DNA from 3 places in the Mycobacterium simiae genome. Region 3 is predicted to be linked to each of the others. Evidence: predicted binding sites of a transcription regulator. Region 3 holds the regulator's gene; each other region holds the start of a gene.
What was found. The regulator LexA, encoded in region 3, represses DNA repair genes until DNA is damaged. The targets are predictions, from matches to a motif close to CGAACANNTGTTCG.

Region 1 (4,667 bases), 1.0 Mb from region 3:
CGCGGCACCGACCCGGATTCGGGCCAGCTGATCGCCGAGACGCTGACCACGCTGGTGCTGCGCGGCGAGGGCGGGTTCGGCGGGCAGCCGGGGCAGCGTCCCATCGCGCCGGAATTCCCCGACCGCGAGCCCGACGCTCGGATCGCGCTGCCCACCCGCGAGGATCAGGCGCTGATCTACCGGCTCTCCGGGGACCGCAACCCGCTGCACAGCGACCCGTGGTTCGCCCGCGAGCTGGCCGGTTTTCCCAAGCCGATCCTGCACGGCCTGTGCACCTACGGGGTGTCCGGCCGTGCGCTGGTCGCCGAGCTCGGCAAGGGGGTGGCGGCCAACATCGTCTCGATCGACTCGCGCTTCACCTCGCCGGTGTTCCCCGGTGAGACGTTGACGACGTTGATCTGGCGTACCGAGCCGGGCAGGGCAGTGTTTCGCACCGAAGCTTCCGGAGCCGACGGCGCCGAGCCGCGAGTCGTGCTCGACGACGGTGCGGTGGAGTACACCGAGAGCTAGCCGGCCTCGGCCAGCTGCCGGGCCAGCCGGTCGACGAATTCGGCGACGCGGGCCGGGCTGTCCAGCGCGTAGACCGCGGCGGTTGCCCGGTCGCCGTCGTCGTCGTGCCGCACCAGGATCGGAATGCCCGCATCCGCGCCTCGGCGCGGCAGGCGCACCGCGTCGAACGCGTCCTCGTCGGTGATGTCGTCGCCAAGGTAGACCGGGGTCAGCTCCGCTGCGCCGGCCAAATGATCGATCACCCAGCGCAGGGTTTTGCCCTTGTCCCAGTCGACGTCGGGGCGCAGTTCGATGACCTCGCGGCCGGTGGTCACCCGCAGCGCGTCGCGACGGCCCGCGGCGCGCACGGCGGCCGCCACCTCACCGACGCGGTCGCGCGCCGCATTGCGGTAGTGCACCGCAACGCCAAAACGCTTGTGCTCCACCACGACTCCGGGAATGGCGCCGAGCCGGTCGCGCAGCTGGGCGGCCGCCTGCGCCAGCACCGGCACCGCCGCGGACGCGGCCTCGTTCTGGTGGTGGGTTCCATCGGGAGCGGTCAGTTCGAATCCGTGGCTGCCGGCGTACCAGATGCCCGGCAGCCCGACCCGCGTCGTCACGTCGGCCAGGTCGCGGCCGGACAGGATTGCCACCGGACAGCGGGCGGCCAGCCGCTGCAGCGCCGCCCCGGCCCCGGCGACCAGGTGCGCCGCGTCCGGATCGTCGACGATGTCCGACAGCGTGCCGTCGAAGTCGAAGAACACCGCCGGGTGTCTGGTGTCCAGGTCGCCGTCGAGCAGCTGGGTTGCGTCGGCGAGCTGGGACATGCGCCGGTCGCCGGTGCGGACGGTGACGTCGCCGAGATGCTGCGCGTCGATCACCAACGCGAACCCACTATCGCGAGCGGCCGCGGCTGTCGCCTCGCTGGCGGCCACGACGACGCAGCGTCCGGTCCGAATGCCAGTCATGTCGTCGGCCGGAGCGAAGGTGCCCGCGGCGACACCGGCGTCGCGCAATTGCGCGACCAACGCGGCCGGAATGGCCAGTGCGGGATCGAACAGCACCGCGTCGTGACGGCGCGGGTCGATGGTCAGCGGCTCCGGGTTGGGCACGAATCCACCTTCTCACGGTGGGTGTCCCCGTCCGGGCCGGGTCAGTGCCGGGCTCGCGCGGTCGGATGGGTCGGCGGCACGCCGCGCGGCTGCGCGCCGGCCCGGCGCTTGCGGCGATCGCTGCTGAACAACAGGACGGAGTCCTGGCTGAGCGCCGTCAAACGCGCCATCTCCCGTTCGATTCCAGCGGCGACCTGCTGGAGTTCCGGCGCCGCGTCGTATTCGGCGGTGATCCCAAAAATCAGCTCGTCGCCGTAGCTGAGCACCGCGACTCCGCTGGGCAGCTGCGAGGCCGTCGGCGGGATCGGCAGCAGGCGTTCCACCGTGGCGCCCATCAGCGCCAACCGGTGTCGCGGGCCGGGGGTGTTGGTCGCCAGCATCACCACGCCGGGCTGCGGCAACCGGCTCAGCACCAGATGAAACATCTTGACGCACAGGGCAACCGGCACCAAGCCGGTGGCCAGATCGACGATGCTGCTGTTCTGGACGGCCGGTTTGTTCAGGCTGCTGTGCACGATCCGCAGCCGCTGAACCGGGTCGGCGTGTTCGACGGGGAGGTAGGGCAGCTTTCCCGCAATGTCGTCGGCCCTGTCCAGGGTGCGCACCGAGCTCGGCCGGGGCTGTTCGCCGCGATGCAGCAGCATCGCCCGGAAACCCTCGGTAATCGCGGCGAGCGCGACGTCGTTGGTGGTCACCCGGAACTTGCCGCACACCGCGTCCACCGCGGCCAGCGGAACACGCACGGTGCCGTAGCGGCGCATCGTGACCACCGGGGCGGTCGACGACATCCGCGCCGCCGACCAGACGCTGTCGGTCAGGTTATTGGTGACCGCCAGGGCCGACTCCAGGGCCAGCTCCAGCGCATCGGCCCAGCCCCGCTTGCGTGCTGGTGCCGGATCAGGTTGGGGGACAGACGGATTGGCAAACATCCCGGCGTCGGCGTCATCGCAAAGCCGGGTCAACAGATGCGCCGCCGGGATGGTCTCGGCGAGGAGGTAGTGGACCTTGACCAGGATCGCCCACTTACCCCTCAGCCCCTCGACGACCCAGCATTCCCACGGCGGTCGGTCCGAGTCCAGGGGCCGTTCCAGGGCGTGGGCGATCACCCGGGACAGGTCGGCTTCGGCACCGGGGTGGGCAACCGCGACCCGATGCAGGTGATGGGTGAGGTCGAACTCCGGGTCGTCGGCCCACTGCCCGGCGCCGCTGAGCGGGTGCGTGTGCAACACCTGCGTGCATCGTGGTATCGCGATAATGCGTTCTGCCAAAAGGTCTTTGAGTCGACCGAAGTTGGGGGTCGGGCCGTCGACGATGGCGACCGCACCGGTCACCATGCTCGCCTGCCGATCGGGATCCGCCGCCGCGCGCCAGCCCGTATCCAGTGCCGCTGTCAGCTGTACCATCTGCAGTTCCCGCCCGTCGTCGGCTCCGTACCAGTATCTGTCGCGGCGGTGCGATCGCGGTAGGTCCTAGTCCGTTAAGACTGTGTTTAGAAGGTGAAGGCCGGTTTAACAACCGCTTCGACAACCGTGCACGTAATCGAACACACATTCGATAGACTGTTCGGATGGGTTTCAGCAACGAGCCGCGGAGTTGGGCGGAAATGGAGCGGTTGCTCGACAGCAAACCGCGGCACGCCGGCACGCCGATTGCCGAGGAGCCTGCGCCGGAGGCCCCTTGGTCGCGCAAGCGCGGAACGTACGAACCGCCGACGCAACAGCGTGGTCGTTCTGCCGCTGCGCATTGCGTTCCCTACGCCGAGCTGCACGCACATTCGGCGTACAGCTTCCTGGACGGGGCCAGCACACCCGAAGAGATGGTGGAGGAGGCCGCCCGGCTGGGTCTGCGTGCGCTGGCGCTGACCGACCACAACGGTCTGTACGGCGCCGTCCGGTTCGCCGAGGCCGCGGCCGAACTCGACGTTCCTACCGTGTTCGGTGCCGAGCTGTCGCTGTCCTCGGTTCCCCGCACCGAGACGCCGGACCCGCCCGGCCCGCATCTGCTGGTGCTGGCCCGGGGCCCGGAAGGCTACCGGCGGCTGTCGCGACAGCTGGCTGCGGCCCACCTGGCCGGCGGTGAGAAGGGCAAGTTGCGCTTCGACATCGACACGCTGACCGAGGTCGCCGGTGGGCACTGGCACATCTTGACCGGCTGCCGCAAGGGCCATGTCCGCCAAGCTCTTTCCGAGGGCGGTCCATCGGCGGCGGAGCGGGCGCTGGCCGATCTGGTGGACCGGTTCGGCGCCCAGCGGGTCAGCGTCGAGTTGACCCACCATGGTCAGCCTCTCGACGACGAACGCAACGCGGTGCTGGCCGGGATCGCGCCGCGCTTCGGGGTCGGCGTGGTCGCCACCACCGGGGCGCATTTCGCGGGGCCGTCGCGGCGGCGGCTGGCCATGGCGATGGGCGCGATTCGGGCCCGGCAGTCGCTGGATTCGGCCGCCGGGTGGTTGGCTCCGCTGGGTGGCTCGCACCTGCGATCCGGTGCGGAGATGGCCCGGCTGTTCGCGCAGGTGTCTGGTGGGGGCCGTGACGCGGTGGCCGCCGCCGCCGAGCTCGGCGAGCAGTGTGCGTTCGGGTTGGCGCTGATCGCGCCGCAGTTGCCGCCGTTCGACGTGCCCACCGGACACACCGAAGACAGCTGGCTGCGGCAATTGACGATGGCGGGGGCGCGGGAACGCTATGGGCCGCCGGAGAGCGCGCCACGCGCGTACGCCCAGATTGAACGTGAGTTGAAAGTCATTGCGCAGCTGACCTTTCCGGGCTATTTCCTGGTGGTGCACGATATCGCCCGGTTTTGCCGCCAGAACAACATCCTGTGTCAGGGCAGGGGATCGGCGGCCAACTCCGCGGTCTGTTACGCCCTCGGTGTCACCGCGGTCGATCCGGTGGTCAACGAGCTGTTGTTCGAGCGTTTCCTGTCGCCCGCCCGCGACGGTCCGCCCGACATCGACATGGACATCGAGTCGGATCAGCGCGAAAAGGTCATCCAGTACGTCTACGACAAATACGGTCGCGACTACGCCGCTCAGGTCGCCAACGTCATCACCTACCGTGGAAAGATCGC
Region 2 (4,667 bases), 2.6 Mb from region 3:
GATCCTCGGGCGATCAGGTCGGCCAGGGCGGCGTCGCGGCCGGCCGCGCGGGCCACGTCGATGTTCACCGGGATGATCGAGCCGCCCGCGCCGTCGGCCCAGGCCTTGCGCACCGTGTCGACGGCCTGCCGTTGTGTCAGGGCGTCGAACCACAGCTCGCCCACCCGGATCCTGGTTGGCCGCATGACCTGTGATTCTCACCGGATCGCCGGCAAACTTCCACGGAACCGGCGACATCGGTTGGCCGGGTTGTTGCTGCACCGGTCGCAAACGCCATAGCCTGAGCCAATCGGACCGCAAGATGGGCCGCCGTGGCCGAACTGATCGGTGCGCGGGCGGAAGAACTCGCCGCGATGGACATCTTCGAAGGATGCTCCATCGATGACTTGGAGCCATTGGCCGCCTGCCTGCAGCCGCTGCGAGCGGCGGCCGGCCAGGTTTTGATGCAGCAGGGCGAGCGGGCCGTCTCGTTTCTGCTCATCTCCTCGGGCACCGCCGAGATCAGACACGTCGGCGCCGACGGCACCGTCTCGGTGGGCGAGGCCGCCGCCGGCACGATCATCGGAGAGATCGCCCTGCTCCGGGAAAGCCGTCGCATCGCGACCGTCATCACGGCCGAACCGCTGATCGGGTGGATCGGTGATAACGACGCCTTCACCAGGCTGGTGCACATCCCGGGCATCATGCCCCGGCTGCTGCGCACGGTCCGCCAGCGCTTGGCCGAGTTCGTTACGCCCATTCCGATCCAAATGCGCGACGGGACGCGCCTGCTGCTGCGCCCGGTACTGCCCGGCGACGACCAACGGACGGTGCACGGGCACATCCATTTCTCCAGCGAGACGCTGTATCGGCGGTTCATGACCGCCCGGATACCGTCCCCGGCCTTGATGCACTACCTGTCCGAGGTCGACTACGTCGACCACTTCGTCTGGGTCGTCACCGACGGCAGCGATCCCGTGGCCGACGCCCGGTTTGTCCGCGACGAACACGATCCGACCGTCGCCGAGATCGCGTTCACGGTCGCCGACGCCTACCAGGGCCGGGGCGTCGGCAGCTTTCTCATCGGCGCACTGTCGATCGCCGCAGAGGTCGACGGAGTCGAAAGATTCACCGCGCGAATGCTTTCCGATAACCTGCCGATGCGCACGATCATGGACCGCCACGGCGCGGTCTGGCAGCGCGAGGATATCGGCGTCATCACTACCATCATCGACGTCCCACGCGGGCGCGACCTGCACATCAAACGCGACCTGGCCGACAAGATCCGACGCGTCGCCCGCCAGGTGATCGAGGCGCTCGGCTGAGCCGTCGTCTCGTGATACCAAGGGCCATGCGCTGGCTCTGCATTGCCGTTGCGGTCACGGTGCTGACGGCCGGATGCGGCCACCCGTCGCCGCGTCGGCCGTCGGTCGCGCCGTCGTCTACATCGGCGCGCGCAAGCGTCGTCAACCCCGCCAACATCAAGCGAGTCGTTCGCGACCTACCACCCAATTACGAAGTCACCAGCGATATTCCGGGCACCGCCTCGCCGCGTCAGAGCTGGGGTCTCGATCCGGACGCGACGTCTCGGCCCGCGTCGTGCGCCGCGCTTGCCGACCCCGGCCTGGGTCGCGAGCAAACCGCGCAGGGACTGTCCGCCTCGGGCCAGGGCGGCATCATCAATGTGATCGTGGTGACTTTGCCGGATGTCGGGCTGGACCGCGGCGTCGTCGACAGCTGCGCCCAGTGGTCCCTGACCGCCAAGCACGCCACCGCCCACGTCAAGCTCATCGACCCGCCGCGCATCGACGGCGCCGACACCGTCGGTATGGCCGTCGATGTCAAATCCGCGGTCGAATCGGGCACCGAAATCGACTCGCGGGCATATACATTCATCGCCTACCTGGACGGCTACTACGCGTTCACCACGCTGACCACCGATCCCGGGTCGGCGTTGCCTGCGCTGGCACCGCAATTCGCCGCCGACTTGCTGGTCAAAACGGTGTCGACGTTGCGCGGCTGAACGTCGCGCGTTGGGTAGATTAGCCACGGTGTCCAGGCTGGTATGCGTGCTCGCGACGGCGTGCGTGCTCGCCGGCTGTTCATCGAACGACAACGCCGCGCCGAACGCCGACATCGCCAAGGTCGTCCAGGTGAAGTCGAGCTTCGGGCCCGAGTTCAAGGTCACCGACGTCTCGGAACGGGCGATCGACCCCAAGCTGTTGTCGGCACGAAAGCTGCCCGACGGGCTGAAATTCGATCCGGCCGACTGCGCGAAGTTGGCATCCGGCCCCGACATGCCGTCGGACGTGCAGGGCAACATGGCCGCGGTGTCGGCCGAGGGCAACGGAAACCGCTACGTGGTCATCGCGGTGGAAACGTCCAAGCCGCTGCCGGCCAGCGACCCGGGCAAGGACTGCACCAAGGTTGCGTTCGCGGGGACCGGGGTGCGCGGCGGCCTGGAAACCATCGACGCGCCCCGCATCGACGGCACCCGGACCCTGGGCGTGCACCGCGTCCTGCAGGCGGTGTTGGCCGGCGGCACCCGCACCGGCGAGCTCTACGACTACTCCGCGCAATTCGGCGACTACCAGGTGATCGTGATCGCCAACCCGCTCGTCGTGCCCGACCAGCCCATCGCCAAAGTGGACACCGAGCGCGCCCGCGACCTGCTGGTAAAAGCGGTCGCGGCGATCCGCACCTGAGACGCTCAGCGCACGTCGCGCGGCCGGAACTGGATGCTGACCCGCGGGCCTTTGTGCGCCCTCGTCTTCGGGACGGCGTGCTCCCAGGTCCGCTGGCACGAACCGCCCATCACCAGCAGGTCGCCGTGCGCCTGCGGCAACCGCAGCGACGGGCCGCCCCCGCGCGGGCGCATCGCAAACATCCGGGTGGCGCCCAGGCTGACGATCGCCACCATGGTGTCCTCGGCGCTGCTGCGGCCGATCGTGTCGCCGTGCCAGGCGACGCTGTCGGAGCCGTCGCGATAGCAACACAGGCCGATCGTGGTGAACGGCTCGCCGAGCTCACCCGCGTAGATGTCGTTGAGTCGCCGCCGCATCCGCGCCAGCAGGGGATGGGGTGGCTCCTCGACGGCCAGGTCGTAGAAGCACACCAGCCGCGGCACGTCGACCACCCGCTCGTACATCTGGCGGCGCTCGGCGCGCCACGGAATGCTGCTCAGCAGCGCGTCGAACAGCTCCTGCGCGCCGCGCGGGTCGTCACTGAGCCAGCCGGCGCGGACTTCGATGAAGGCGCCGTCCCCGAGCTGGCGCCGCTCGGTGTGCTCGAATAGCGAGCCCTGTAGCCCTGAGACCTGGGTGCCCACCCGTCGAAGTCTATCGCACATCCGTTCGATCAACCGGGACTCGCCCGGCCCACCAGGCAGCCTCGCGCGTGACGCGACGACCGCGATCGCCGCGGCTACGGTTTAAACCGTGGGTGTCACTGAACTGAGCACCAAGTCCGAGGTAGGCACGCTTCGGGTGGCGATCCTGCACCGGCCCGGCGCCGAGCTGCGGCGACTCAACCCGCGCAACAACGACCAGCTGCTGTTCGACGGATTGCCCTGGGTGGCTCGCGCTCAGGAGGAGCACGACCAGTTCTCCGACCTGTTGCGGTCCCACGGCGTGGAGGTGCTGCTGCTCGCCGATCTGCTGACCGAGGCGCTGCAGCACAGCGGCGCGGCCCGGATGCAGGGCGTGGCCGCTGCCGTCGACGCACGCCGGCTCGGGGTGCTGCTGGCCCAGAGTCTGTCGGCCTACCTGCGCGGCCTGGAGCCGGCGACGCTGGCGCATGTGCTGATGGCCGGCATGACGTTCAACGAGCTGCCGCCCGACACCCGGACTGACGTGTCGCTGGTGCTGCGGATGCATCACGGCGGCGACTTCGTCATCGAGCCGCTGCCCAACCTGGTGTTCACCCGGGACTCGTCGATCTGGATCGGGCCGCGGGTGGTGATCCCGTCGCTGGCGTTGCGGGCCCGGGTTCGCGAGGCGTCGTTGACCGACCTGATCTATGCCCATCATCCGCGATTTACCGGGGTGCGACGGGCCTACGAGTCGCGCACCGCTCCCGTCGAGGGCGGCGACGTGTTGCTGCTCGCTCCCGGCGTGATCGCGGTCGGAGTGGGGGAGCGGACCACCCCGGCCGGGGCGGAAGCGTTGGCGCGCAGCCTGTTCGACGATGATCTGGCCCACACGGTGCTCGCGGTGCCTATCGCGCAACGCCGTGCTCAGATGCACCTGGACACGGTGTGCACGATGGTCGACACCGACACCGTGGTGATGTACGCGAACGTCGTCGACAACCTCTCGGCATTCACCCTCCAGCGCGGCCAGGACGGAGTGAACATCAGCGACGAGGCTCCCTTCCTCGAGGCCGCCGCCAGGGCGATGGGCATCGACAAGCTGCGCGTGATTGACACCGGACTGGATCCCCTGGTCGCCGAACGCGAGCAGTGGGACGACGGCAACAACACGCTGGCGTTGGCCCCCGGCGTCGTGGTGGCCTACGAGCGCAACGTACAGACCAATGCCCGGCTGCGGGACGCGGGCATCGAGGTATTGACCATCGCGGGGTCCGAATTGGGCACCGGCCGCGGCGGCCCGCGGTGCATGTCCTGCCCCGTCGCCCGCGACTCGCTGTAGCTCGTCGCGGCTATCCGTGAAACTGTCACTGGCAACACG
Region 3 (4,667 bases):
ACGCCGCTGGGGTGGGCAAGCACCAATTCGAGGCGACCGGGTTCGGGCACCCGCAGATAGCCGGTCTCGGCGTGCAGCGGCATGCCGTCGGCCACCGCCTTGGTCTTTTGCGCGTAGGCCAGAAACGGCTTGCCCACATGGGAGAACACCACCTCTTCGAGGTACTCGAAGGGCTGGATCGTCGGGTATTCACCCGCCCCACGGCCGGCCCAGGTGCCGAGCAGCGGCGCGAGCGCCTCGAGGTCCGGATGCAGGTCGGGCATCGATCAGCCGGGCGTCGATACCTTGCGGTGCTGACGCAGCGACGCGATCTCGCGTTCGAAATCCTCGGCCGAGGAAAAGGATCGGTACACCGACGCAAACCGCAGGTAGGCCACCTCGTCCAGATCGCGCAACGGCCCCAGGATCGCCAGGCCGACCTCGTGGCTAGGGACTTCGGGTGAGCCGGCGGCACGCACCGTGTCCTCGACCTGCTGGGCCAGCAGGTTCAGGGCGTCCTCGTCGACCTGGCGGCCCTGGCAGGCGCGGCGGACCCCCCGGATGACCTTTTCGCGGCTGAACGGCTCGGTAACGCCGCTACGTTTGACTACGGCCAAAACAGCGGTTTCCACGGTGGTGAACCGGCGCCCGCACTCCGGACATGATCTGCGGCGCCGAATGGCTTGGCCTTCATCGGTTTCGCGCGAATCGATCACCCGCGAGTCGGGATGGCGGCAGAACGGACAGTGCATGGGCCGCCGCTCCTTCGTTGTGCCAGCCTCTCGGCGAACACTCCGAGCGTACCCGGGTGCTCTGCCGCCCGGCCAATGCAGCTGCGGTACCCGCGCTCGCCGCGCGTCGAGCGTGGAGACGCTCTGGCGCGCAGCAGCTTTCGCCGGCGTCAGCCGACGGGCGCGATCAGCGTCTGGCCGGCGGCCAGCGCCGGGGAGCTGAGGTTGTTGAGTTGGCGGATGCGGTCGGCAACCTGGCGGACCGAGGCCGCCGGTGCCACCCGGTGCGCGAGGTCCTGCAGGGACTCGCCGGGCTCGACCTGCACGACCGACAGCCGATCCGGGACGGGAGCAGCTGCGTTGGCGGGTTCCCCGTTGGCGATCTGCCCGAGGTTGGCCATCAGGCCCAACCAGAGCGTGATGATCCCGGCCATCAACGCCAGGCCCAGCGTCGTCTTCACGGTGACCGGCCGCCGCCGGTGCGGCGCCATGGACATCGTGACGCCCGTGCCGCGGTAGCGCATCGGCGCGCCGGCCGGCCGTTCGTGGCTGTAACGAGGACGTGCGACCAGCCCGTCGACGGGGCGTCGGACGCCGCCGGTGCGCGGTGTGACTGTGTGCATGAGCGTCATGTGCGTTCCTCCGGTCGACTAAATCCTCGCTCGTGTGTTCGACACTATCGCTCGTGTGTTCGAACTCCGAACATTTGAGCGAAGCGTGTCGCACGAGCAAAACGCTAGGGCACGCCACCGACAAGTTCCGCTGGCCGCTACCACTGACATGAGCCCCAAATACCCGATCCGATCGAGAGTTACACCATTGTTATTCGCGAGGTGATGCGATTTATTCCCGCGTCGCTTCCGGGCCGGCAGACCCCGACACGCCAGTCGAACACATGTTTGATTATCGACCGGCGGGCGGCTACATTCGTCCCATGAGCGACAGCAACGACCCCGCCGCAGCCGGCCCCGCAGATCGGTTGCAATCCGTGGATTCATCGCTTACCCAGCGGCAGCGCACCATCCTCAACGTCATCCGGGAATCGGTGACCAGCCGCGGATACCCGCCGAGTATCAGGGAGATCGGCGACGCCGTCGGCCTGACGTCGACTTCCTCGGTGGCTCATCAGCTGCGCACCCTGGAACGCAAAGGTTATCTGCGCCGCGACCCCAACCGCCCGCGCGCGGTGGATGTGCGCGGCGCCGACGACGGCGCGCCTGCCGCGCCGGTCACCGAGGTCGCCGGCTCCGACACGTTGCCGGAACCCACGTTCGTGCCCGTGCTCGGGCGCATCGCGGCCGGTGGACCGATCCTGGCCGAAGAGGCCGTCGAGGACGTCTTCCCACTCCCCCGCGAGCTGGTCGGCGAGGGCACGCTGTTTCTGCTCAAAGTGGTCGGCGACTCGATGGTCGAGGCCGCGATCTGCGACGGCGACTGGGTGGTGGTGCGACAGCAGAATGTCGCCGACAACGGCGACATCGTCGCCGCGATGCTCGACGGCGAAGCGACCGTCAAGACGTTCAAGCGGGCCAACGGCCAGGTGTGGTTGATGCCGCACAACCCCGCGTTCGACCCCATTCCCGGCAACGAGGCGACCGTGCTCGGCAAGGTCGTCACCGTGATCCGCAAGGTGTAGCGACGAAGCTGCGCTGCCGACCCGACCCTAATCGGCGCGCTAGTCGGCTTTCGTGAAGCCGTTGACCAGCGCGGCCTCCTCGCTAGACAGCCAGATTTCGGCGAGGGTGTCGTGGTAGAGATCGCTGTCCGGCGTGTAGTACAACCCGAAGCGGGCGCTGGCCTTGATGGGGTAACCGTCGGGCATTTCGTACGGATCGTCGAGCGGCATGTGGATGGTGGGCCGCCCAGCCGGCCCCAGGGCCGGCGCGAAGTCGGCATCGTCGTCGGCGGCCGCGTGTCGCCCGCTTCTCGACGCCGCCGCGCCGCGCGCGCCCTCGACATCCGGAGGCGTGTGCCGCACCGCGACGTCCGGATATTCGGGTTCCGCCGCCTCCTCCTCGGCGATCGGATAACCCGGCTCGGGATACGCGGCATCCTCGTCGGCGACGGCCGGATACCCGGCCTCGGCAATAGCATCCGGATCGGCGACGTCGAGGTATTCGGTGCCGGTGCCGTGCGGATAGGCGCCCTCCGGGACGACAACTTCCTGGGCCACGTCCGGATAGCCGGCGTCCGGGGGCTCGTCGTCGTAGCCCGCCTCCCGCAGATCCTGCGCCGACACCTTGGGGATGGAATCGGTGTCGACCGTGTCCGGGTCGCGCTCGTCGGCCTCCGCCCCCGTCCACTGCCCCTCCGCTTCGGGCGACGAGCGATCGTCGTAACCCACGGCAAGTCCACCATCATCGTCCGGCTCGGCCGTTTCTGGTGAGTGCGGCCACCGAACCCGCGGCGCGTCGGCGGTCGGGCCACCTGGGTGGTCCTGTCGGTGCACGTCACCGTAGGACAGGTGCTCGGTTGTGGCGTCGGTGTATTCGGGCGGGTAATCCGATTCCCAACGCGGTTCGCCGGCGTCGTCGTAACCGCCCACATCGGCATCGCGGTCGAAACCGTAGGGGGCGGCGGCCTTACGTTCGGCGCGGTTGCGTCGCCACCGCAATGCCATGAACACCGCCAGCAGCACCAAGACCAGCAGCGGGACCAGCGCCAGCAGATACCACCAGTTGAAGGTGTACCAATTCTTGGCGTGCGGCGCCGCCACCGAACTGCTCGGCTGGTTCTGGCCGGACACCTGCAGACCGGACAACAACGGAGCCAGATTGGCCGGATCGGTGGAGAAGGTGTTCTTCGCGCGGTTCCACGAGATCTTGCCGCCGGTGAACTTCTGCGAGATCACGTCGCCGTCGACGGTCTGATCGGCGACCGGCGCGCCCAGCTTCCCGGTCGGGCCGCGCAACTTGTCCCAGGCGGCCTTCATCGCGCCGCGCACGACGAACGCACCGTGGTCAGAGGTCCAGAAGATCACCGGCTTGTCGGCCGCGGAGAACGTGACGATGCGGCTGTTCGGCCCGACGCCGCCGTCGGACTCGTTGGTGATGGGGAAACCCAGGTCGCTGCTGACCGGGCCGCCGAGCGATTCGTACTTCGCCAGGATGTTGCTCTCGACGGCGTTCGCACCGGTCGCCGGGGTGAAGAACACCTTGCCCCCGGCGAAGTTCTGGACGATGCCATCGCCGCCGATCGGGTATTGACCGCCCTGCTTGGCGCCCAGCGGACCGCCGGCGCCGCCGGCCGCGCGCCAGGCCATGTTGATCGCCGCGGTGGGGTCGATCGCCACCTGCAGGCCCTTCAACTGGTCGGCCAATCCCGCTGGCTCAGTGGTGAATTCCTTGGTCTTGCGGTTCCAGGAGATCTGCCCAGCGGCGAACTTCTGCGCGGACACCTCGCCGTCGTAGGTCTCGTCGCCGACCGGCGGGCCGAGCACGCCGCCCGAACTGCCGAGCTTGTCCCACGCGGCGTTCAGGGCTCCGCGCACGACGAACGCACCGTGATCGGGCGTCCAGAAGATCACGGGTTTGTCGCTAGCCGATAAGGTCACCACTCGGCTGTCGGGCCCCGCCAGTCCGGGCACTTCATTGATGGTCGGGAAACCTAGATCGCTGCCTGCCGGACCGCCCAGCATGTCGTACTTTTCCAGAATCGGCCCGTACACGAATTTCGCGCCCGTGGCCGTGGTGAAGAACATTTTTCCGCCGTCGAAGTCGCAGGCGAAGCCGTCGGCGACCGGATAGACATCGCCCTTACGAGGTCCCAGGGGTGAGGTGTCGCCGCCGGCCTTGTCCCACGCGGCCATGATGGCGGCTTCGGCGTCGCCGATCGGAGACGCTGAGGCGGTAGGTGCGAGCAGCACGACGGCCAACGCTGTGGTCGCCACGCTGATCAGCGCCCGCCCGGCGAGCCTGCGCAATTGACCTCCTCCTCCGTTCACCAAGCCTCCCAGCC

Region 1: the regulator LexA is predicted to act here: its motif matches at 3,142-3,155, upstream of G6N33_RS07105 (error-prone DNA polymerase).
Region 2: the regulator LexA is predicted to act here: its motif matches at 3,322-3,335, upstream of G6N33_RS17905 (alpha-ketoglutarate-dependent dioxygenase AlkB).

What each region holds. Positions count from the first base shown of each region.
Region 1 covers NZ_AP022568.1:1,565,923-1,570,589, reverse strand. The annotation lists gene G6N33_RS07120 (MaoC/PaaZ C-terminal domain-containing protein) at 1-510, shown strand, start outside; gene otsB (trehalose-phosphatase) at 507-1,601, opposite strand; gene G6N33_RS07110 (wax ester/triacylglycerol synthase domain-containing protein) at 1,643-3,004, opposite strand; gene G6N33_RS07105 (error-prone DNA polymerase) at 3,169-4,667, shown strand, end outside.
Region 2 covers NZ_AP022568.1:3,791,623-3,796,289, forward strand. The annotation lists gene G6N33_RS17885 (WecB/TagA/CpsF family glycosyltransferase) at 1-185, opposite strand, end outside; gene G6N33_RS17890 (GNAT family N-acetyltransferase) at 312-1,304, shown strand; gene G6N33_RS17895 (DUF5642 family protein) at 1,331-2,002, shown strand; gene G6N33_RS17900 (DUF5642 family protein) at 2,031-2,684, shown strand; gene G6N33_RS17905 (alpha-ketoglutarate-dependent dioxygenase AlkB) at 2,690-3,307, opposite strand; gene arcA (arginine deiminase) at 3,417-4,628, shown strand.
Region 3 covers NZ_AP022568.1:556,404-561,070, forward strand. The annotation lists gene G6N33_RS02520 (peroxynitrite isomerase) at 1-263, opposite strand, end outside; gene nrdR (transcriptional regulator NrdR) at 267-731, opposite strand; gene G6N33_RS02530 (LysM peptidoglycan-binding domain-containing protein) at 881-1,342, opposite strand; gene lexA (transcriptional repressor LexA) at 1,645-2,346, shown strand; gene G6N33_RS02540 (sunset domain-containing protein) at 2,386-4,653, opposite strand.